4 regions of the Microcoleus sp. FACHB-SPT15 genome follow, and region 4 is predicted to be linked to each of the others. Evidence: riboswitches for the same ligand, from Rfam matches in the RefSeq annotation. Region 4 holds a riboswitch; each other region holds the start of a gene.

Region 1 (5,831 bases), on a different contig from region 4:
TCATCCACAGCTACAGATGAAGCTGTTTTACGAGCGGTAAATGCCTCTGTTTACTATGGCTCATTTTTGGCAGTTCAGGATGTCTCTCTTGATATTTTCAAAAACAAAATTACAGCTTTTATTGGTCCTTCAGGTTGTGGTAAGAGTACACTACTCAGATGCTTTAACCGCTTGAATGACTTAATTTCTGGAGCACGGGTGGAAGGGAGAATTACGTTCCAAGGCGAAAATCTCTACGACAAAAAGTTTGACAACCGCATTGAGGACGTGCGTCGCCGCATTGGTATGGTCTTTCAAAAACCGAACCCGTTTCCCAAGTCAATTTATGAAAACATTGCCTTTGGTGCCCGTATCAATGGCTATCAAGGCAATATGGATGAATTAGTTGAGCGAAGCCTTTCTCAAGCCGCTCTCTGGGAGGAAGTAAAAGATAAGCTCAAACAGAGTGGTTTGTCGCTGTCTGGAGGTCAACAACAGCGTTTATGTATTGCACGCGCTCTAGCAATTCAACCTGAGGTGCTACTGATGGATGAACCTTGTTCTGCTCTCGATCCCATCTCCACACTTAAAGTCGAAGACTTGATGCACCAGCTTAAGGAGAAGTACACGATTGTGATCGTGACTCACAATATGCAGCAAGCTACACGAGTAGCTGATATGACTGCCTTTTTCAATGCCAAAGCAACTGATAAAGGTGGAAAACAGGGTTACTTAGTCGAGTTTGACCAAACAGAAGTTATCTTCCAAACACCAAAGGAAGAAGCAACACGGGATTATGTAAGCGGACGCTTCGGTTAAGCTACTGATAAAGCAGCTTTGCTATCAGCGTTCACTCGTCAGCTTTGGGGGCAACCACGAAGGATTGCCCCTACATTTTTAGGCGATTAGTATGCAGCGCTAAAAGTTCTTAGGCGGCTACTTGAGAGATTTTGGCAGAAACAGGCGCATTTTGAGAAATTAGTTTCTCATACAGGCATCCAAGCCGGGATGCCACACTATCCCAACTCATGGCAATTTCTACCCGTTGACGACCTGTCTCCCCAAGTTGCTCTCCCCAAGCGGGGTTTTCGAGGATACGGTCAATTGCTTCGGCAAATGCGGCATCATCTTTGGGCGGTACAAGTAAACCTGTGACTTCTGGCACGACGGTAAACTGCAAGCCTCCAACCTTACTGGCAACGACGGGTGTCCGACAAGCCATTGCTTCAATTGCCACTAGACCAAAGGGTTCATAATGACTAGGTACGACACAGACATTTGCGGCGGCGTAGTAAATCGGTAAGTCGGATTCGGTAAGTCGTCCAGGGAAGGTAGTAATTGCTTCTATACCAAGTTCTTTAACAATACTCTGAATGCGATCGCGTTCAATGCCATCGCTCTCACCCGAACGAGCACCACCCCCAATGATCAATCTCAAATCACTAGTTCCACGCAACTTAGAGGATGCGATCGCTCTTACTAGTGTCTCAATTCCCTTGCGCCGATCAAAGCGTCCAACATACAGGGCGACTTTCGCGTCTTCAGGAATCCCCAACTCACCCCGTGCCGTCAGCCGATCAACTGAACCCAAACGCTCAATATCAGTGCCGCAGGGAACCATTTCAATTGTTCCTTGAGTAGAAACGAGCTTACGCATATGCTCCCCTTCTTGGGGACTCGTTGCAACCACAGAATCCACCGTTTCTAAACAGGTTTTTTCTACGGCTAATCGCGTTGATGCGATCGCAGGTAAGTCACTGACTGACCGATACTTTACTGCACCTAAGGAGTGGTAAGTATGTACCTGTACCAAAGGTTGGTGCTTTTTTAATTCCATCCCAACCCAAGAAGACAACCAATAGTTGGTATGAACTAAGGGATATTGAATACCTTCTTGTTTTTGGAATGCTAGAAATTGCTGAACAAACTCTGGCAGGTAGTTAAAGACAGTATCTCGACCAATAAACTTTTGTGGGCCTGCTGTTAAGCGGATTGTCCGACAGTTCGGTGCATGTTGAACGATAGCGGATTGATCAGGACTGATTCGACGGGCGAACATGTCCACAGACCATCCTTGCTGAGCTAATGCTAATCCAACTTGGCGCACATAAACGTTTTGCCCTCCAGCCTCTTCTTGACCAATTTCCGCTGCTGGATCGCCACTAACAGAAATTAAGGCAATACGATTCTTTTGATTCACGAACATAGTAGATTTTCACCTCATGGGTAGCTTCCCTGCCTCAGACCCAGGAGTTGACACGAAAATTTCGGCTCCTCAGAGTCTACAGGCAGGTGCAACGAAGCGGACAGTTACCAGCCAAGGACACTGACGAGAACACACAATAAATCTAAAGTGTTGTACTTTCAGTCTCCTCTCGATGCCTACGGAGTTAGCTGACGGGCTAGGACTGAGAGATGTCCTTCTCCTTATTTCCCCCGTTCTCAGAACGAAGTGAAATTGGAAGATTTGCCCCAGGAAATGGTTCCCCCGTTCCAGATTCTGCTTGCGAAATGAACCTTTGTTGAAGCAGAAAATAAATTAGGCTGACTTATTACTATGTATGATTATATTAGTATTTTTTAAATAAATCAATATCTCACAAAATTTCTTTTTCTGAAGATTTGCTACTTTATATGGCGATATTCGCCTGAGCTAAGAAACATGGATTAAACAATTTACCAACGGCAAAGCCTGTATAGGCATGGGACGGTCATACTTCTACCCAAAGAATTGAGGTCTATAAATCTATGTTCCCTAACAGTCAAATCAGGTTGTCTCAGGCGCTGATTATCAAATTGATTTGAAGGGAAACTGGGCGAACCTCAAGGATAAATCGGGGAAATTCAATAATAGTGTTCTGATGCAACATGAAAACACTAATAGCTCTCTGTTCTCCTCAATGCTGTATCAGATTTTGCTTTTCTTCAGACCTTGTCAAAAAGGTAGAAAGCTCAATAAACGTAACTTTTCCTTTGCACTTACTCCCCATTCCCCACTTCTTCCTCCCTCTTTCCACTGATCCCTGAGTGCGCCAATCCAAGATAGGATCAGTTCTAATTTTGAAATTTCATTTGTCGTTAATCATGCATATGAAGCGCTACTTGTCACGTCTTCTTGCCCTTGTCTTGGTTGCTGTCATTGGTCTGATGGGATGTTCCTCCAACAGCAGTACCACGGGATTGACTGGGGATTACCGTCAGGATACATTTGCCTTGTTGCAGAGTTTGAGAACAGCGATTGAATTACCGGAAGATGCACCAGAGAAGGCAGCAGCGCAAGCAGAAGCGCGGGGGAAAATTAATGACTTTGCCTCTCGCTATCGGCGGGATAGCTCTGTCGCAACACTCAGTTCCTTTACCACGATGCGAACGGCATTAAATTCTCTGGCAGGTCATTACAGCTCTTATCCCAACCGTCCTCTCCCGAAAAAATTGAAGACACGCTTGGAGCAGGAATTTCAACAAGTCGAGAATGCTCTGAAGCGAGGGTCATAAGGAAGCGAGACAAATGCGATCGCGATAATTTAAGCTTAAAATACCAATGGGGTAAGGGTTTGAGCAGTCAAACCCTTCTTTTTTGTGAAAAAATCCTCTTAAGATTGTCCGGAATCGTGAGCCAGAGCCACGAAAGGAAAATTAGCCGAAAAATGTTATATTTGCCGATCTGTTAGCAGTCTGCTAAGACTGAGGACGCCAACGTTCAATTCTTTTGTGGTTTGTAGGAATGTCAAATGGTTTTCTGAAAGGGACGCGATACAGACAGCGTCTCTATCGCGCCGCAGTTGCCACACTCGTGACCACTAGTAGTCTAGTCAGTCAGTCTTGGTGGTTGACGCAAACAGCTCAAGCTCAAACACAGGCATATTGCCAGTTCTCCAACGCGGCGATCGCTGAAAAAGAAAACTTACGAGTCAGCGCTCTAAAAGGCAATGCAGATTCCGGTAAACGCTACAAAGCTCTTTTAAAACAACACGCTGACTACTTACGGCAATGCCGCGATCGCACTTGGCCGAATACCCAAGCCATTTGGTTGCGCTTATACCCTTGTGATGTTCGTGAAGGAGCGATCGATGAGATTCTAGATCGCATTGTTAACCGAGGCTATAACCAAGTCTACGTTGAGGTGTTTTTTGACGGTCAGACACTCTTACCCGTATCAGAGAATCCAACACCTTGGCCCTCAGTTATACGAACACCTGGAAGCGAGAACGTTGATTTATTAGCTCAGGCGATTCAAAAAGGTCATGAGCGGGGCTTACGGGTGTATGCCTGGATGTATACGATGAATTTTGGCTACTCCTACGCCCAGCGTTATGATCGGCAAGGCATACTCGCTCGCAACGGTCGAGGTGAGACTAGCTTATCCTTCGTCAAGGATGGCTCCCAAGCCTTTGTTGACCCTTACAGCCAGCAAGCTAAAACTGACTACTACCAGCTCGTTCAAGCGATAGCAAAGCGACGCCCTGACGGCATTTTATTTGATTACATTCGTTATCCTCGTGGGTCAGGCAGCGATTCCGTTGTTACCAAAGTCCAAGATTTATGGATTTATGGAGAGGCGGCACAAAAAGCACTATACGATCGCGCCCTCAACAACAAGGGACGAGAACTCATCGCCCGCTATATCCGTCAAGGTTCGATTAGCGATGGCGACATTGCGGCTGTAAATCAACTCTACCCAAATGAAGGACCCGCCCTCTGGCAAGGTCGTACCCCCTCACCGACAGAGACAGTTGCCACCCTGAAATGGCAACTGTGGCAACTCAGTGTTGCTCACGCTGCCCAAGGTGTCATTGACTTTCTCTCCCTAGCTACCCTTCCCGCTCAACGCAGTGGAATCAAAGCAGGAGCCGTGTTTTTCCCGGATGGGAATCAAGGTGTCGGTCGAGGTGGATATGACTCCCGACTCCAACCTTGGGATCGATTCCCCGGTTCAATTGAGTGGCATCCAATGTCTTATGGTGTCTGTGGTAATAGTAATACTAGCTGTATCGAATCGTTGGTCAAGCGAGTTGCGGATCGAGCGCCTAGTAATACTCAAGTCATACCTGCACTGGCAGGCACTTGGGGACGACCTGTGAGTAATCGCCCATCCTTAGAAGCCCAGATGCAAGCAATCCGCCGTGTCGCTCCGCAAATCAATAGCGTGAGCCATTTTGCTTATTCTTGGCAAGACCCTCAGTCTGATCGCGATCGCAAATTCTGTCAGATTCAGTAGTTACTAGCTATAGCTTTTGGCAGAAGGCTTGACTTCTGCCAAAAGCTGGTGCTTTTTGGCGACATGGCAGTCAGCAAGGGTTTAAGCCTCTCCACCAAATCAAAGATTTTGGTGGATTGCATTGGTAATAACAGGTCTCGTTGCTCTCACCATATTGCATCCATAAAAGCCGTTTGCCTTCTTCACGCTTGCTAAGTTGCTCTAGAGACAAGGGGGAGCAATACTCCCCCAAGGTCTAAGCCACCACAAAATTCACCAGCTTGCCAGGGACAACAATTACCTTTTTAATCTCCTTGCCCTCCAAATAGCGCTGGGCAACTTCCGAGTCACGAGCGTACTGTTCCAATGCTGCACGGTCAGATTGAGCAGGTACAGTTAGAGTGCCACGAGTCTTGCCCATGATTTGAATTACTAAGGTAATTTCATCAGCAACTAAAGCCGCTGAATCAACCTTAGGCCAAGCTTGGGTATGAACTGACGAACTGTGACCCGTTATCCGCCACAACTCTTCAGCAACATGAGGTGCGAAAGGGGCTAAAAGCAATATCAGGGCTTCAATCCCTTCTGCATATACGGCTGAATCTTTGCAGCCTGCATCAGTTAGAGCATTACTGAGTTTCATCAACTCCGAGAC
Region 2 (5,831 bases), on a different contig from region 4:
TATAGGGGTGATGTTCAGTTCACCCACTTATTAAACCGCTCGGTAAGGTGAACCCACCATGTTTGAACATTTCACAGATAGAGCCATCAAAGCCATCATGCTCGCTCAGGAAGAAGCACGTCGCCTGGGACACAATCTTGTGGGAACCGAGCAGATTCTCTTGGGGTTGATTGAAGAAGGAACGGGTGTTGCGGCGATTGTGCTGGCTGAGTTGGGCATTAACCTAGAAAACGCACGGGAAGAAGTTGAGAGAACTATTGGTCGTGGCTCTCGCTATGTTCAGTCTGAACTTCCCTTCACCCCGAAAGCCAAACGTATTTTCGAGCAAGCCTTCAAAGAGGCTCGTCAACTTGGACATGACTATATTGGTACAGAACACCTGTTGTTGGCAATTACTCAGGATAAAGAAGGTGTTGCTGCCAAAGTAATTGAAAATCTTGACGTTGACTTAGCGAAAGTCCGCACACAAGTCATTAGGGCATTAGGAGAAGTAGCTGCCGCCTCCACATCGACTAGACAAGACCCTTCAATGATGGGCGGTACCTCAAGGGCTAAAGCCACTTTGGATGAGTTTGGTACCAATCTGACGCAACTTGCCGCAGAAGGGAAGCTTGACCCAGTTGTCGGTCGCGCTAAGGAAATTGAACGTGTAATCCAGATTTTGGGTCGTCGTACCAAGAATAACCCTGTGTTAATCGGGGAGCCAGGAGTTGGTAAAACAGCGATCGCAGAGGGCTTAGCTCAACGCATTGTCAGCAAAAATGTCCCTGACCTTTTAGAAGATAAGCAGGTATTTACTCTGGACATGGGTTCAGTAGTGGCAGGTACTCGCTATCGGGGTGATTTTGAAGAGCGCATTAAGCAAATCATGGCGGAAGTGCGTCAATCTGGGAACATCATCTTGTTCATTGACGAAATCCACACCCTAGTTGGTGCAGGTTCACTGGAAGGCGGTATGGATGCCGCAAATATTCTTAAGCCTGCTCTAGCACGAGGTGAAATGCAGTGCTTAGGAGCGACCACGCTGGATGAATACCGCAAGCACATTGAGCGCGATGCGGCTCTAGAGCGTCGTTTCCAGCCAGTAATGGTCGGAGAACCTTCGGTGGATGACACCATTGAAATCCTGCACGGTCTGCGCGACGCTTACGAGCAGTACCACAAGGTTGAAATCTCTAATGATGCCCTAGAAGCGGCTGCGAAGCTCTCAGACCGTTACATCTCAGATCGCTTCCTACCTGATAAAGCAATTGACTTGATTGATGAAGCTGGAAGCCGTGTTCATTTGAGGCACTTCCAATCGTCTCCTGCAACCAAGGAACTGAAGAAGGAACTGCGTTGCTGCACGAAAGAGAAAGATGAGGCAGTCAAAGCTCAGGATTTTGATAAAGCGGGACAGTTACGCGATCGCGAATTGGAACTTGAAGCTCAACTCAAAGTACTTGTTGAGAACACAGAGGAACAAAACAATTCCCTCACGCCAATTGTTGACGAAGAAGATATCGCCCATATCGTCGCCTCTTGGACTGGAGTGCCTGTAAGCAAGCTGACTGAATCCGAATCAGAACTGCTGATGCACATAGAAGACACCCTACATCAGCGACTGATTGGTCAAGAGGAAGCTGTTACTGCTGTCTCTCGTGCGATTCGTCGGGCGCGGGTAGGCTTAAAGAGTCCTAATCGCCCAATCGCTAGCTTTATCTTTTCTGGCCCGACTGGAGTCGGTAAGACGGAACTCGCCAAATCCCTAGCGGCATACTTCTTCGGTTCAGAAGAGGCAATGATCAGGTTCGATATGTCCGAGTTCATGGAACGCCACACAGTCAGTAAGCTGATTGGTTCGCCTCCAGGATTTGTTGGGTATGACGAAGGCGGTCAACTCACCGAGGCTGTCCGACGCAAGCCCTACACAGTGCTGCTATTCGACGAAATCGAAAAAGCCCATCCTGATGTATTCAACGTGCTACTGCAACTTTTGGATGACGGTCGCTTAACCGATGCTCAAGGTCGCACCGTAGACTTCAAGAACACGTTGATCATCATGACTTCTAATATCGGTTCTAAGGCAATCGAAAAAGGTGGTAGTGGTTTCGGCTTTGACTACTCCGACAACGAAAATGAGGCACGGTACAACCGTATCCGTGAACAGGTGAATGAAAACCTTAAATCATTCTTCCGCCCTGAGTTTCTCAATCGCCTTGACGAGATTATCGTCTTCCGTCAGCTAACCAGAGATGAAGTTAAGCAAATCTCTGACATCATGCTCCGTGAAATCTCAATACGCTTACTTGAGCAGGGAATCACGCTGGAAGTCACTGAACGGTTTAAAGACCACTTGGTGGAACAAGGTTATGATGTCAACTACGGTGCAAGACCGTTACGTCGCGCCATCATGCGCCTCCTGGAAGATAGCTTAGCTGAGGCAATGCTCTCTGGTCAGGTAAACGATGGAGACACAGCATTGGTTGATGTTGATGCTGATGGTCAAGTGAAGGTATTGCCTAGCAAGCGCCAAGAGTTGTTGCTTCAAGCTGTTGGCTAAGATTACCCCCTCTATCTGCTAGTTAGGCAATAAAGACAATTCAACTCATCCGCTCTTGATGCTATGTAGCTAATACAAGAGCGGATTTTTTTGACAATTTCAAAGAAACATTTCAATCAGAAAAGAAACATTGCAGTCAGAGAAAATCATTGGCAAGACTTGCTAATGTGGAATTGAACCTTGAGACTGGCAACTTCCGTAGCTTTTAGACAATCTCTTCTGTCTAGGAAGATTCCAGGAAAAATTAAGTTAAATAGCATTAAGAGGGTTTTAATCGTGGCACAAACCTATGGGTTAGAGCGTGTTTCTGACAAACTGCAACAGATACTGAACCAAGAATCACGTAACCCTTCAGCGGATAGGAGAGATGAGGTGGCAACCCTAATAAATTCTGAGCATTCTATATCTTCCTACAATGCCTGTGTTTGGTGGGATGGCTGCTACTACTGTCAGGATGAGAGTAAGAATTGGTACTGCGTTAAATGCTGCTTCTTTTAGCGATCGCATAGATTAAACACCCAATAAATCTGTCTTGTTGTTGCATTTTAAGTGGCATAGTTGGGGTGTAGGGGAGAAGGAAGAGTTTTCGGTCTACGGCTTGCTTCTCACCTATTTCATGCCCATACATGGAAGCATTAAGTTTAGCGTCTTCCCTGATTTGGGTTCTTGACAAACGCCGAATCTTATCCTATATTTTAATTATTCTTTTTCCAGTGGGTAGCCTAATTTTTATCTGGCAAACGTAATCGTTTCAGAACGCCAGATAAAGAGCGGAGGAACCAAATCGTGGGGCTAATCTTGTAACCAAGAGAGACACCTTCCAGTCTTAGCCCGTCAGCTAACTCCGTCGGCAATGGGAGGAGCACCATAGGCATAAGCTTTTACAAGCCGTAGTCCTTGGGTCTCCTAAGCAGATATCTGTAACATCAGTTGCAGGGATATTCTGCTGCCTGACCCACCTCGTAAACCGCTACAAACTAATGGAGGTTAGGGCAATGATGAGTTACAAGGAATGGAATCTAGTCACGAGCGAAGAATTAAACGGTATCGCTATTGACTATATTGACCCAGAAGGACATTCTTACAGTGCGCCGTTCTGCTTTTACACGCTTGAAGAAGCCTTGAATTACGGTAAACTTTGCATCGACCAATCAATTCGATCCAAGACTTCGGTAAGCGATCGCATTGAGACCGCTAAAGAAGCAATGAGCAATTAGGTTGTATTACGCTATAATTGTTCTTTCGGTAAAAGAGTATGTCTCTTTTCATAGAAGCACTACTCCTGGTCTAAGGGTGTTGTAAGAAAAAACAAAGCTTACTTTGGGTGTATCTGCAAAGTGACTGAGTTTACTTTGCATAAGTAGGCTGAACACAACTAGCCAAGCTATTGTCATAGCTTTACTCCTGGTTTGGGTAGATTGGGAAACGACTGGTACTGTGTCAGCCTATATTTTTGCAAAATCTACAAATAGGCTCATAGAGCTATAAGTCAAAAGCCTCGGTGTAAGTACCGAGGTTTTTTGTTGTCAATATGCATCCCTTCTGCCCTCTGCCTTCTGCTATAGCTACTTGCCTGACTCACTTGAAAGGTTGTTCATGCACAGACTGTTTCAATTACTCCTCAAATTCTGCATAGCTTTTATTCTTGTTTTTTGTGTTACGTCTGCCTGTCAAGCACCGTTGAGCGAAGTTACCGAACATGAAACTCCTCCTTATGGTTCTTCTAGAGGCAATGAGGGAAAAGTTTCTAGTGCTGACGTAATTTATCAAGCGTTTGATATGCGGCTACGGGAGGTCAAAAAACAACTTCCTGAGCTTCAAAAGCAAGGCTTTACCTACATCCAAGTTTCGCCACCTCAGAAGAGTAATCCAGCATCCGATTGGTGGGCGCGATACCAACCGATTGACCATACTGTACTTGAAAGCCCTTTAGGGAATGAAAAAGACCTCAAAGCACTCATTGATTCTGCCCATAGTCGGAAGATGAAGATAATTGTCGATGTGGTTCTCAATCACATGGCGAACTATGGTGAATATGTCAAAACATTGAAGTATCCTCGCTTCTCATCCCAGGATTTTCATCCCAAAAATTGCATCGACTACAGTAACCGCGCTTCCGTTACACAAGGTTGGATTAATTGTAATCTTCCTGATTTGAATACCAATTTGCCTCATGTTCGACAAGAAGCCAAAAATTACCTGAAGAAACTCTTGGCACTTGGTGCTGATGGTTTCCGGTTTGATGCCGCAAAGCATATTGAACCTGACTACTTTCGTGATGTACTGACAGTAGTACCAGCCGATAAATTCGTTTATGGTGAAGTGATTGGACAAACACTTGAAGAAAGCAACGAATATACAGGCGTATTTTCAGTAACAGACTTTCATCTAGTGAGTGCAATGATTGAGGCTTTTAGTTTAGGCGGTGATTTGCGATCGCTTATCAATCCAGCAAGTTCGGGAAAAGCCCTACCGGGAACAAAAGCTGTCACGTTTGCCCAAAACCATGACATAGCAACCAATCAAATCGGCTTCAAATTTTCTAGCCAAGAAGATGCGATGTTAGCCAATGCTTTTGTCCTTGCTCGTCAGGAAGGATTCCCGATTGTCTACCGTGATGATGTACAGAATTCGATTACCAAATCCGGTGTTTACTTCCACCATAAAATGATGGGTGAGGCGCAATACTTTCGTAATGGTAATGAAATCGCACCAGGTGCCGATAATCCCAATATGCTTTTTATTGAACGTGGTGATAAGGGTTTTGCAATCATCAATAAAGCTGGCACATTTTTTGATGTGAAGGCGGCAAAAATGCCAGGTTTAGAAGTTGGCTGTTACCAAGAACTGCGCTATAACTTTACGATGGCAGTTGGTAAAGGTGGTGATGGTCAAAAATACATCACAAGATGGGGGACAAAACAAAGGGGAGGCATTCAAGTTAGCCCCAGAGATGTACTCTTTTTTGTGCCAACCTCTACAAGTAAATGCCAATGATATTTAATACTTCTTCAACTTTCCTAGAAGCGATTAAAGTTCAAGGCTAACATGGGTGAAACTGCCACTTGGAACCGTGGCAACGGTTAGCATTCTAATTGTTGGGGGAAATGCTTATGCCCGCTAATGCTCCGTTACACTCCAAGCCGTCGCTAGGAGGCTTATATGTCAAAACTGGCGAAAAACAGTTAGTCTTCCCGCTGAAACATACGAAAGTTCTTAGCAAAATTGCCGGAAATCTGTCACGAGTAGAGGTGACGCAGACCTTTGAAAATCCCTTCACTGAACCATT
Region 3 (5,831 bases), on a different contig from region 4:
GAAGTTTTATTAATGATGATTGTTCGGCGACTAGCTGCATTCCTCTTGACGCTCCTTGCGCTATGCTATGCCTTTCCAGCAGAGGCGGCTGACTATCCTCCTCCACTGTCCTACAGTAATGCAGAACTAAAAGCCCAAGACTTTTCAGGGCAAAGCTTACGAACAGCTGAGTTTTCTAATGCCAATTTGGAGTTAACTAACTTTGCTGATGCCGATTTGCGGGGAACGATTTTTAGCGCCTCGGTGATGACTCAGGCAAATCTACACGGCGCGGATTTAACTTACGGAATGTTAGATCAGGTAAATTTGACTGGCGCAGATTTAAGCGATGCCATATTGAGTGAAGCCATCTTGCTGCGCTCTATCTTTAACGGTACTGACATCAGTGGTGCCGACTTTAGTGACGCAATTCTGGATGGTGCCCAAGTCAAAGAACTCTGTGCTAAGGCATCTGGCGTAAATTCTAAGACAGGCGTAACGACTCGTGATTCTTTGGGATGTCGATGAGATAATCTAACGTCTATTAGTTCAGTAACAGCAATTCGGTTAAAGACTACCCTCTATTTTCTTAGTCTGGCGGCTTGGCTTGAATGAATTGCAACTGAATTAGGGGGATAAGGCCCCTCGAAGGGAATTTCTGAGTACGAGGTTGTAGGATAGATAATCCTATACCCTAAGCTAGAAAGGAATTCATAGGTTGTTTTAATGCTATGGGAACCGGTTTCAAAGAATAATTCAAGGGTTTCAAAATAGAGAATCGGATGGTATTTCTCTAGGACAGCTTTACCCCCTAGTAGCACATCATATTCCATTCCTTCAACATCAATCTTAATCAAATCTATCTTGTCTAGTTTTTCAAGAGCGACCCATTCATCTAGAGAAACTACTTCTACAGCAATTCCCTGTTGTCCATGCAGAGAACCGTTGCCTCTATAATTTGGATCTTCGTTATAAAAGCCTTTGTATTGCTGTCGTCCAACTCCATAGGGCAAAACCGTTACAATCTCTTTGAGTTTAGGATTTAGCTCTACATTGCCTTGAAGCCTAGAACGAACTGCTGGTGCTGGTTCAAAGGCATAGATTTTTCCTTGATCGATTAAACTAGCGGCGACTAAGGTGAGGGCACCACAATTCGCTCCAATATCAAGAACTACATCATCTGAATGGATAACTTTTTTTAAAAATTTAGTTGTTTTAACGTCATAGACTCCTGCTAACCAAACGGAGGATTCCATCGGATAGGTTGTATCCACCTCAAAATTTAAATTGCCGCAATAATTAGGAATCAAAAATCTTTGGTCTTTAGGGAGGAACTTAGCAAATTTCCCTCCTCCCTTACCTGTTAATCTGCAAAATATCCTGACAATTATTTGTAATAATCGACTATAAGCCCTTATAAAAATGCTGTTCATGGAGTTTTTATTCTGTGTGCCAAAATCGCTGAATAAAACCCAGGCTACAGCGAAAGAGATGTAATTCTCATTTGAGGTTTAATAATTGTAAATATGATTGAGCGTAGCAGATTGCCGCTTTGCACAAGGTAGACACAGACTATGGTTTCAAAATCCACGCCGATTAACGCCTCCCCATCTTACCAAGAGTCTATTCAAACCACCCGCCTCGCTGAAAGTTCACCTAGCAATATCAAGCGTGTGGGTGTGATTGGTGGAGGGCAGCTTGCCTGGATGATGGCGGGTGCAGCTAAGGCTTTGGGAATTGAACTAATAATACAAACCCCCCATCCTACAGATCCAGCAGTGGCAATTGCTTCAGACACAATTTTTGCCCCAATTGATGATGCTGCTGCGACTGGCGAAGTTGCGTCTCGTTGTGATGTCATTACGTTTGAAAACGAATTTATTAATCTGCCAGCTTTGATGCCGTTGGCACAGCAGGGTGTTTGCTTTCGCCCACGCCTAGAAGCCTTAGCACCGCTTTTGGATAAGTATGATCAACGCTGCTACCTCGAAGATATTGGCTTACCTCAGCCAGAGTTTATGACACTTGCGGGAGACGTTGGCAATGAGGAATTAGTGTCTCCTGCATCCTCTCTTGCACCAATGAACCTAAGCGAGTTAGAGTTTCCGCTCGTCCTCAAGGCGCGACGCCACGGCTATGATGGGCAAGGCACGTTCATTGCTAAAACTAGCACTGACTTACAGGAGATTTGGAAAAAGCTAGGATATGCGCCTGTACTCCTAGAGAAGTTTATTCCTTTTGAACGAGAGTTAGCGGTGATTGCTGCACGTTCTGTTACTGGGGATGTGGTGGTTTACCCGGTGGTAGAAACTCAGCAGGAAGAACAAGTTTGTCGTCGTGTTATTGTTCCGGCTGAGATTAGCTTAAGTGTTGTAGAAGAGATTAAGGCGATCGCACAAACCCTTCTCAACAGTCTTGATGCTGTCGGAGTCTTTGGGATTGAACTTTTTCTCACTACGAGTGGCAAGGTATTAGTCAATGAAGTGTCGCCGCGCACTCATAATTCCGGGCACTTTACCCTTGATGCTTGTGAAACGTCTCAGTTTGAACAGCAACTGCGGGCAGTTACAGGTTTACCCTTGGGAAGCCCTGCACTGAATTGTGCTGGTGCCGTCATGGTAAATCTTTTAGGTTATGAACACTCCCAGAGTGACTACCTCGACAAACGGCAAGAGTTAGCGAGTCTGCCTGGGGCTTTTGTACATTGGTACGGGAAAACTGAATCCCGTCCCGGACGCAAATTAGGTCATGTCACCGTTCGATTGGACTCTCAACAGGTAACTGAGGCACAAGCCGTTGCTAAAAAAATTGAATCCCTCTGGTACAGCTGATATGGCAAACGGCAGAAGGCACAAGCAAAAGTAACCTATTTTAGGAAAGGCAAAAGGTCGAATTCTTGACGAATCTCTAAAAGTGAACGATCAAGCAATGGTTCAAAATCGAGAAACGGCACAAAGCACTCCCGCTTACGTGACTTTGACCACATTGAAATCAATTCTGGCAACAGTTGCGGCAATACAAAGAAGATAGAGGCATATAACCAGATCACCCCATGCTCTTTTATCAAGTCGTCGTACATCACACGAATCGCAGGGCTGATAGTTGGATCTTTGATTGTGCGTAGGTGATCACGAAACTTGTAGTTGCTAGTCCACCAAGTTAGTGGGAGAATCTTGAGTTCGTCATACATACCTGTATCACAACCGTATACAACGTGTGAAACATCATGCGCCAGCAAAATTTTTGCAAACTCCGGAGGCAGTTTTCTCGGATCGGTGACGTTCGGATTTAGAGCATAGTATTCCTCTAGCCCATCCCGAAGAGTCTGAATGCTATTTTTGTCCGTGTAGTGAGGGCGGGACATTGTCTTATCGGCTGATCTATTTCAATACGAAACAGTTTCGTAAATAATGGTAGCACTCATGAGTGATATCACCAAAAAATTGCCGGGAAGACCCCGTAGTACTCAATCCCATCAAGCGATGTTGCAAGCAACCCTAGAATTGCTGGCGGAAGTTGGTTTTGAGGCGATGAGTATTGATGCGATCGCAACTCGCGCTGGCGTGGGCAAGACAACCATCTATCGACGCTACAACGGCAAAGAAGAACTAGTTGCTGATGCAATTGAGAGTGTAAGGCAAGATGTTGTAATTCCTGATACTGGTAATCTTTGGAGCGATATTGATGCGTTAATCGAGAATGCTGCCCACACCACGCTTAGTTCTCTGGGGCGACAGACTGTTGCAATGATTATCAGCAGTGCATCAAGCAACTCTCAGTTTGCTGAAATTTACAGGACAAAGTATCTACAACCTCGGCGACAAGCCTTTGCTATTGTGCTGGAACGGGCAAAAGCGAGACATGAAATTCAGGCAGATTTAGATCCTGGGCTAGTCTTCGATGTAATGAGTGGGATTATGCTTTATGCACTAATGTTTCAACCTACTACTGAATCGTGGGAAGGCTACGTTCGTCGTGCGTTAGGTCTGTTCCTGAGAGGGGCTTCTAATCGCTCCTAAAAATTTTACGCCTTGACCTCTTGACAAAAAGATTCAGGAACCTTTAACGTTTGATTTAATTGAACTAGGTAGCCTAATCTTGTCTGGTACTCATACCCATCGTTGTAGAGTAAGAGCCAGCTTAGAGCGGAGGAACCAAATCGTGGGGCTAATCTCATAATTTGAGAGAGACACCTTCCAGTCTTAGCCCGTCAGCTAACTCCGTCGGCATTGGGAGGAGTACCTATGACACAAGCTTGATCTAAGCCGTTGTCTTAAGGGTCTCCTAAGTGTAGGGCTGTAACTTTCAGTTACAGTCTTATGCTCCTGCCTGTCTCATCTTGTAAACCCCTACAGATTAACAAAGGCTAAGACGATGACTTATAAAGAATGGAGTCTGCTCATCAAAAAAGAGCTGAACCGTATCGCAGTTGACTATGTTGACCCGTCAGGACAAGTCTACAGTGAACCGTTCTGCTTTTATACTCTTGATGAGGCATTAAGCTACGGCAAAATGTGCATTGATCGTTCAATTCGCTCAAAGGTATCTGGCAACAAAGGAATTGTGGCTGTTCAAAACTCAGCTATTGGTTAAGTAATCGTTGGGTGTCCTGGGCTTCTTAAGGAAGGGCGTGTGTCTTCTAGGGGAAATGTAGCTAGGTGAGTAAGTCAGTGAATAATCAGGACAGCGATAGAGGCACTTCATTAAAACCGAGGTCAGTGTGATAAAACACAGGTTCTTGTTACCTAAATGTCAATTTGGGCAACATTGTACTCTTGAGAAATTTACATCTCACGAAAGATTTTCTCCCCTCAGGTAAGGTGCTAAGATAGCAAAACCAAATTCAGTAAGTCAGCCTAATCCAGTCTTGCATTTACAACATTCACTAAACTGTAATGCGATCGCTGGAGCGGAGGAACCAAATCTTGGGGCTTATTTCTGACCTTATCTCTTCTTAAAGTAGGAGACAAAGAAGAAAGGGACATCTCTCAGTCCTAGCCCGTCAGCTAACTTCGTAGGCATTGAGAGGAGACTGAAGAGTCAGCATTTTCTACTAATATGCGTGAACTCTTTCAGTGTCCTTGGCTGGTATCTGTTCGCTTCGTTGTACCTGCCTCGGCCTGAGAAAAGGGTTGTAGTAATCTGAACCTCTGGTGTCTGAGGCAGGAAAAGTTGCTGTTAAGTAAAAAAGTCACATGTTCCTGACTCAAAAGCATCTTGTAATCCAAGAAATTGACAAAGTTTTGGCAGATTATCCAGAACACCCTTATCAAGCTGCCTTCTCGATTGAGGAATTACGCCAAAAGTTAGTTAATCATGTTCTTAAGCATATCCCTGCTGACTGCAAGGTTATGGAGATTGAACAGAAACAACTGAAGAAACCAAATTCCCTATTCCTCACCAAGGAACAGCGGTTACGCATTGATGTTTTGATTCGTGGGAGTATTCTGCATCTCCTCCGAGAAAACGCCGACTGGATTGGTCATCGTATTCATCAAGCGAATAACTAATTTAGGAAAATTACGGCTAAAAGTCCACTGAAAACTAGGAGATTCAGACATGATTGAAAAGAAATACCTTTACAACAAAGGGGTGAGCTACAGAAGCTTCTTTGTTTGCCCAATCGAACACTCAAACGGTTACACCTACAGATGTCTTCGTCCTCAAGATAGCCCAGAAATTCAACTGGGAGGGGGCCTGTTTGCCAGTATTGCGGAGGCTCTAGAAGCTGGGAAGCGATACTTAGATCGGGAGTGGCAGTATCAGCATGAACTGAGCCATTACAAGAGATTGTTAGACACTCAGACAATTTCCAACGAAGAGTATCACTTGAATAAGTGTTCCCTTGATCA
Region 4 (5,831 bases):
AAGATTTTGCAGGTAGCAACCTGAGCGAGGCAAACCTCCAAGGGATAAACCTTAGTGGCGCTAACCTCCGCAGTACCAACCTGAGCAGGGCAAACCTCAGTAATATCAGCCTTAATAACGCTGACTTAAGGGCGGCAATTTTGAGCGAGGCAATTTTGAATCAGGCTGACTTGAGCCATGCCGACTTTCGAGGAGCAAACCTCAAGGGAGCCGACCTCAGCCAAGTTAACCTCAGCCATGCGAATCTCACTAATGTCAACCTCAGCCATACCAACCTTAGTGGTGCTGACATTAGAGTGGCTGATCTAAGTGATGCGATCTTAAGTGATGCAAATTTGAACGGGATAAATCTGAAAGGAGCTGATCTAAGTGGTGCCGTCTTGAATGGAGCAAATTTAAAAGGGGCTGATCTAAGCGCAGCTATCTTCCGGGGTACTGACCTCAGGGGTGCGGTTTTAACAGGTGCTGACCTTAGGGGAACAGACTTGAGAGTCGCTGACCTCAGCGAAGCAAATCTTGACAAGGCAAACTTGAGAGTCGCTGACCTGAAAGTAGCTGACTTGAGTAACGCTAACCTCCGCGAGGCAAACCTAAAGGGTGCTGACCTGAGCAATGCTAACCTCAGCGAGGCAAATCTTCAGGGAGCAGATTTGAGTCATGCCAACCTCAGTGAGGCAAATTTTCAGGGAGCAGACTTGAGGCGGGCAAACTTAGAGGAAGCAACGATTCATAGTGCCGATTGGCGCAATACTAATCTAGAGGAAGCAATAATTAACGGTGCTGACCTGAGTACGACACTGCTTGAAGGGGCAACAATCAACGAGGCGACACAACTTGATGCTAAATGGCATCTAATTTGGGAAATTGTCAATCAGGGAGCAGAGGGACGAGATTTGACAGATGCTGACCTCAGCCGTGCCGATTTATCTAGGGTCAACCTTCAAGGAGCAAGATTGGTGAGAGCTAACTTGCGCCATTCTAAGTTGCTGAGGGCTAACCTCATTGACGCTGATTTAAGTAGTGCTAGCGTGAAGAATGCTGTATTTGGCAACAACTTAGGAATTTCTGAGGAAACAAAGCTGGATTTAATCCGGCGAGGGGCAATTTTTGAAGATTCGCCTGACGCTAGTGAGGTGTAAGTAGCCAGGTGCTGTTGTACTTTGCTTTGAGAGTTTCACGAGTAACTTAATTAGCGATCGCTTATTTGGAATTGACGGGCGGAATGCCGATTTTTTTAACGAGATGTGAGCGAGAAATCCCCCTGAGCCGTAGGCACGCTTGGGATGAGAGCGAACGGACTTCCTTAGCTGGAGGAAACCTCCAGCTCCAGTCCTCATCAATGTACTGGCTTGCTTTACCTCTTAGCAAAAATACTATATAGTACTAAGAGGAGGTAAATCAATGCGACACCAAGCCATCAAAGTCAGGCTATATCCAACAACTGAACAGCAAGAGATACTAGCTCAACACTTTGGCTGTAGTCGCTGGTGGTGGAACTATGCGCTCAATTTGTGCATCGGAACCTACAAGGAGACAGGCAAAGGCTTGACTCAAGTTGCATTGAACAAAATGCTTCCAGGACTCAAAAGACAGGAGGAAACATCTTGGCTAGGTGAGTGCTACTCTCAAGTCTTGCAAGCCACAACACTCAACTTAGTGACGGCTTACAAGAACTTCTTTGAACGCAGGGCTAAATACCCTCGATTCAAAGCCAAGAAAAATAGGCAGTCAATTCAGTATCCTCAGTCGGTCAAGATAGTTGAAGGTTGTCTCAAGTTTCCAGGTAGTGTTGGTGTTGTCTCTTGCAAACTGCATAGAGAGATTGAAGGCACCATCAAGACAGTAACTATCAGTCAGAATCCGTCAGGAAATTACTACGCGGCTATCTTGGTGGAATTAGAAGGTGACTACCCAACCCCGCATACTAATGGAAAAGTTGCAGGTATAGACCTGGGGCTGAAGGAGTTCGCCATTGTTCACGATGGTATAAAAACATCTAAGTTTGCCAATCCAAGGCATTTAGCCAAACACGAGCGTAACCTAAAGAGGAAGCAGCAAAAATTAGCGAGAAAGATAACGGGGTCAAATTCCAGAAACAAAGCAAGAAGATTAGTAGCTAGGGTTCACGAACGAGTTGGTAATGTCCGTCAAGACTACTTACATAAGCTTTCACGTAAGCTTGTTGACGATAATCAAGTCATCGTAGTCGAGAGCCTAAATACAAAGGGCATGGTTCGCAACCATAATCTAGCCAAAGCTATTTCTGATGTGGGATGGGGAATGTTTGTCAATTTCTTGCAGTACAAATTAGACCATGACGGCAAGGTACTGGTAGAAATTGATAGGTGGTTTCCTAGCTCTAAACTCTGCTCAAAATGTCACTATCAAATCAGTGAACTCCCGCTAGATGTTAGGGCTTGGACTTGCCCTAGCTGTGGCACTCATCACGATAGGGACGAGAACGCTAGTCAGAACATAAGAGCAGAGGGAATCAGAATGCTATCGGTCTTAGGAACTAGGACTGCTGCTGATGGAGGGGATGTGAGTCCGAAACTTGGACGCAAGTCGAAGTTGACGCAATCCCCCGTGAAGTCGGAAACTGCCTGAGCCGTAGGCACTGGCAGTAGTTCATTTCTCTTGTAATTCAATCCCTAAGGGGGTTTAAGCCGCATAAACGGTTAATGTTAACTATTACTTTAGAAGGAACAAGAATCCGGAAAAATTGTGTTATTCTTCATCCTTAACTAGAGTAAGTCAGCCTAATCCAAAAGCTTCGCCAACACGTTCATCTGTAAACAAGGTGAAGTAAGGAACGGGGGAACCATCCTTGGGGGCGTATTCTCTAACTCAGAGAGTGAGTAGAGAGGGGCATCTCTCAGCCCTAGCCCGTCAGCTAACTCCGTAGGCATTGAGAGGAGACTTCTGAAAAGATCGGCATTTTTTAGCAATGTCTTGATTTTGTCAGTTTCTCCGGCTGGTACTGCTCAGTTTTGTGTACCTGTTGTTGAGTCTGAGGCATTGCAATATGTTGTTTCAGCTAAATTTGGCAGCGATCGTCGCTGTCGCTGGACAAGCTACCTGGAAAAAAGCAAAACCAGTACTTATAAGAGATGTGGTCTTGCTGCCTGCCCTAGGGTTTTTGGGAGTAATTTTGCTGTGGTGGTTTACTGCAACATTCTTAACAGATTTAATGCCCACCCCGCTGCAAGCGCTTCTCGATAGCGCAGAATACGCCAACCCGTTCTTTCGGAAAGGCCCTGGTAATTTAGGACTCGGTTGGTTATTGCTGGCAAGTCTGCGGCGGGTATTACTGGGATTTTCGTTGGGTGCGGCTGTGGCAATTCCTTTGGGATTTCTGATTGGGATGTCCAGAGCAGCGATGCTAACTCTCAATCCTTTGATTCAAGTTTTTAAGCCTGTATCACCATTGGCTTGGTTACCGATCGCACTCGCCATCTTCAACCTGGCAGAACCTTCAGCAATTTTTGTTATCTTTATCACCTCGTTGTGGCCGACGATTATCAACACAGCACTCGGCGTATCCAGCGTTCAAAAAGATTATCTGGATGTTGCCCGCGTTCTAGAAATGCCTCGCTGGCGACAGATTACAAAAATCATTTGGCCTGCAAGCTTACCTTACATCTTCACTGGCTTGCGGATTAGTTTAGGAATTGCTTGGCTAGTCATCGTCGCTGTCGAAATGCTCACCGGTGGTATTGGCATCGGCTTCTTCGTTTGGGATCAATGGAACCGCTTAAATTTGAGTTCTGTGTTCTTGGCAGTGGTTGTGATTGGTGTAACGGGGCTAGTGCTTGACTACATTTTGGGCAAAATTGAATCTCTAGCCACTCACCGACGACCCACTGCAACTACCAACTAGAACTACGCCTCACTGACATTGCGTCAGTTTCAGCTACAGTCATAGCTGAATCGTTACTGCTAGCCATTCATCATAAGAACTAACAACATTAGTGATACCGCCATGAATTCTTTGAACCGACGAAGATTTCTTGAACAAATGGGTGCATCGGCAGCAGGATTCGCCTTGTCGTCTTGTGCCATCAAGGGAGTTACCGCACCCTACGGACTCTCGAAAACTGCCGAAGCCGTCGAACCCGTTGTAGATCCCAGCAGCCTGGAAAAACCCAATCTTACAGTAGGATTTGTCCCTGTTAATGACTGTGCGCCATTTGCGATCGCCTGGGAAAAAGGCTTCTTTCGCAAATACGGACTAAACGTCACCCTAAGCCGCGAGGCAAGCTGGGCAAACTCCCGTGATGGCATCATTTTTGGGCGTCTTGATGCCTCACCCGTTGTCTCTGGGGCAGTCACCAACGCCAGAATTGGTGCTGAAGGGGCACGTCATGCGTCGTTGTGTGCTGCCATGACCATTCATCGGCACGGCAACGCCATGACCATGAACAAAGCTATGTGGAACTCTGGGTTACGACCTTGGAACACATATAACGGCAACTTAGAAGAATTTGGGAAGAATTTTCATGGCTACTTTCAAAGCCTACCTCAAGAGCAACGCATCTGGGCTGTGGTTTTAAGTTCTTCCATCTATGAGTACTTTGTCCGCTACTTATCTGCCTCTGTTGGGATTAATCCAGCCGAGGAGTTTCGAGTCATCATCATTCCACCGCCCCAAATGGTCAATAATGTGCGGATTGGCGCGATGCAAGCTTACATGGTCGCAGAACCCTGGAACACGAGAGCGATCGCTGGTAACGAAGGTGTTGGCTTTACCTTTGCCCAAGGGAAGGAAATCTGGTATGGACACCCAGATAGATTGCTTGGGGTTATGGAATCCTTCATTGAGGAAAATCCCAAAACCTACCGAAGCTTGGTAAAAGCAATGATTGAAGCTTGCCAGTATTGCAGTAACCCCAAAAATCGTCCTGAAGTCGCCAAATATATTACTAGTCCCTCCTTTACAGGTGCTAAACCGAAGAAGAAAGATGCCCCAATCGATAAATTCACGGCACCAGCAATTGTTGGGGAATACAACTACGGCGGTTTTGACGGGCAAAAGCGCATGGCTAATGACCCTTACAGCACCATTTTCTTCGATTTGCCTGATAAACTTGCCAACATCCCAGGCAACCATTCCACATTTCTTTGGCAATCACAAGCTATCTGGTTAATGACCCAGGCAACTCGTTGGGGACAAATCGATCAATTTCCCAAAGATGCCGAACAAAAGGCGCGTCAAGGTTGGAAAACTGACTTGTATCGAGAGATTGCTGAGGAAATGGGGATTGAATGTCCTAAGGAAGACTACAAAGTTGAACCTGCTGAATTCTTTATCGACAACAAAGCGTTTGACCCTAGCGATCCAGTCGGGTATCTCAACAGCTTTGAAATTAGAGCCAATGCTCCTAAATCGTTCTTCATGTCTTAAATTCATCAAAGCTTTATACACGCTTTATACAAGCTTTTCAAAGGTCAGTGCTGAGTTTTGAATTAAGACCCTAAACCTTAAACTTCTTCGCGGAGCATTCTATGACAAAATCTACTTCTTTTTCTGACAAGACTAATTCTCGAACCGTTAATGGAGCAGGATTTCTCGAAATTGAAAATATTGTAAAGTCTTACCCCAATTCAGAGGGTGGGGAGCTGGTTGTTTTAGATAATGTCAATCTCACCATTGCTGATGATGAATATATCTCTCTAATCGGTCACTCTGGCTGCGGTAAATCAACGCTACTCAAGATGGTCGCTGGTTTGGAAAAGCCCACTTCCGGAATGGTACGGCTGGAGGGCAAAGAGGTTCGCAAGCCTGGTGCAGAGAGGATGATGGTGTTTCAGCACTATTCTCTCCTACCGTG

The links. A riboswitch is a leader RNA that binds a small molecule or an ion and turns the genes downstream of it on or off. The one in region 4 is predicted to bind cyclic di-AMP.
Region 1: another riboswitch for cyclic di-AMP. It lies ahead of H6F98_RS24755 (glycosyltransferase family 1 protein); the one in region 4 lies ahead of ntrB (nitrate ABC transporter permease).
Region 2: another riboswitch for cyclic di-AMP. It lies ahead of H6F98_RS20040 (hypothetical protein); the one in region 4 lies ahead of ntrB (nitrate ABC transporter permease).
Region 3: another riboswitch for cyclic di-AMP. It lies ahead of H6F98_RS25575 (hypothetical protein); the one in region 4 lies ahead of ntrB (nitrate ABC transporter permease).

The regions. Positions count from the first base shown of each region.
Region 1 is NZ_JACJNU010000062.1:72,306-78,136, forward strand. It holds gene pstB (phosphate ABC transporter ATP-binding protein PstB) at 1-798, shown strand, start outside; gene H6F98_RS24755 (glycosyltransferase family 1 protein) at 908-2,185, opposite strand; cyclic di-AMP (ydaO/yuaA leader) riboswitch at 2,344-2,494, opposite strand; gene psb27 (photosystem II protein Psb27) at 3,070-3,474, shown strand; gene H6F98_RS24765 (family 10 glycosylhydrolase) at 3,704-5,197, shown strand; gene leuS (leucine--tRNA ligase) at 5,433-5,831, opposite strand, start outside.
Region 2 is NZ_JACJNU010000053.1:225,538-231,368, reverse strand. It holds gene H6F98_RS20055 (ATP-dependent Clp protease ATP-binding subunit) at 59-2,542, shown strand; gene H6F98_RS20050 (hypothetical protein) at 3,021-3,215, opposite strand; cyclic di-AMP (ydaO/yuaA leader) riboswitch at 3,290-3,410, shown strand; gene H6F98_RS20040 (hypothetical protein) at 3,538-3,759, shown strand; gene H6F98_RS20035 (alpha-amylase family glycosyl hydrolase) at 4,139-5,539, shown strand; gene H6F98_RS20030 (VIT domain-containing protein) at 5,650-5,831, shown strand, end outside.
Region 3 is NZ_JACJNU010000062.1:264,026-269,856, forward strand. It holds gene H6F98_RS25550 (pentapeptide repeat-containing protein) at 13-507, shown strand; gene H6F98_RS25555 (FkbM family methyltransferase) at 561-1,253, opposite strand; gene H6F98_RS25560 (5-(carboxyamino)imidazole ribonucleotide synthase) at 1,554-2,810, shown strand; gene H6F98_RS25565 (hypothetical protein) at 2,846-3,343, opposite strand; gene H6F98_RS25570 (TetR/AcrR family transcriptional regulator) at 3,402-3,998, shown strand; cyclic di-AMP (ydaO/yuaA leader) riboswitch at 4,103-4,223, shown strand; gene H6F98_RS25575 (hypothetical protein) at 4,354-4,572, shown strand; cyclic di-AMP (ydaO/yuaA leader) riboswitch at 4,858-5,015, shown strand; gene H6F98_RS25580 (hypothetical protein) at 5,175-5,489, shown strand; gene H6F98_RS25585 (hypothetical protein) at 5,539-5,831, shown strand, end outside.
Region 4 is NZ_JACJNU010000038.1:95,214-101,044, forward strand. It holds gene H6F98_RS13285 (pentapeptide repeat-containing protein) at 1-1,139, shown strand, start outside; gene H6F98_RS13290 (RNA-guided endonuclease TnpB family protein) at 1,402-2,607, shown strand; cyclic di-AMP (ydaO/yuaA leader) riboswitch at 2,765-2,922, shown strand; gene ntrB (nitrate ABC transporter permease) at 3,026-3,880, shown strand; gene H6F98_RS13300 (ABC transporter substrate-binding protein) at 3,983-5,404, shown strand; gene H6F98_RS13305 (ABC transporter ATP-binding protein) at 5,506-5,831, shown strand, end outside.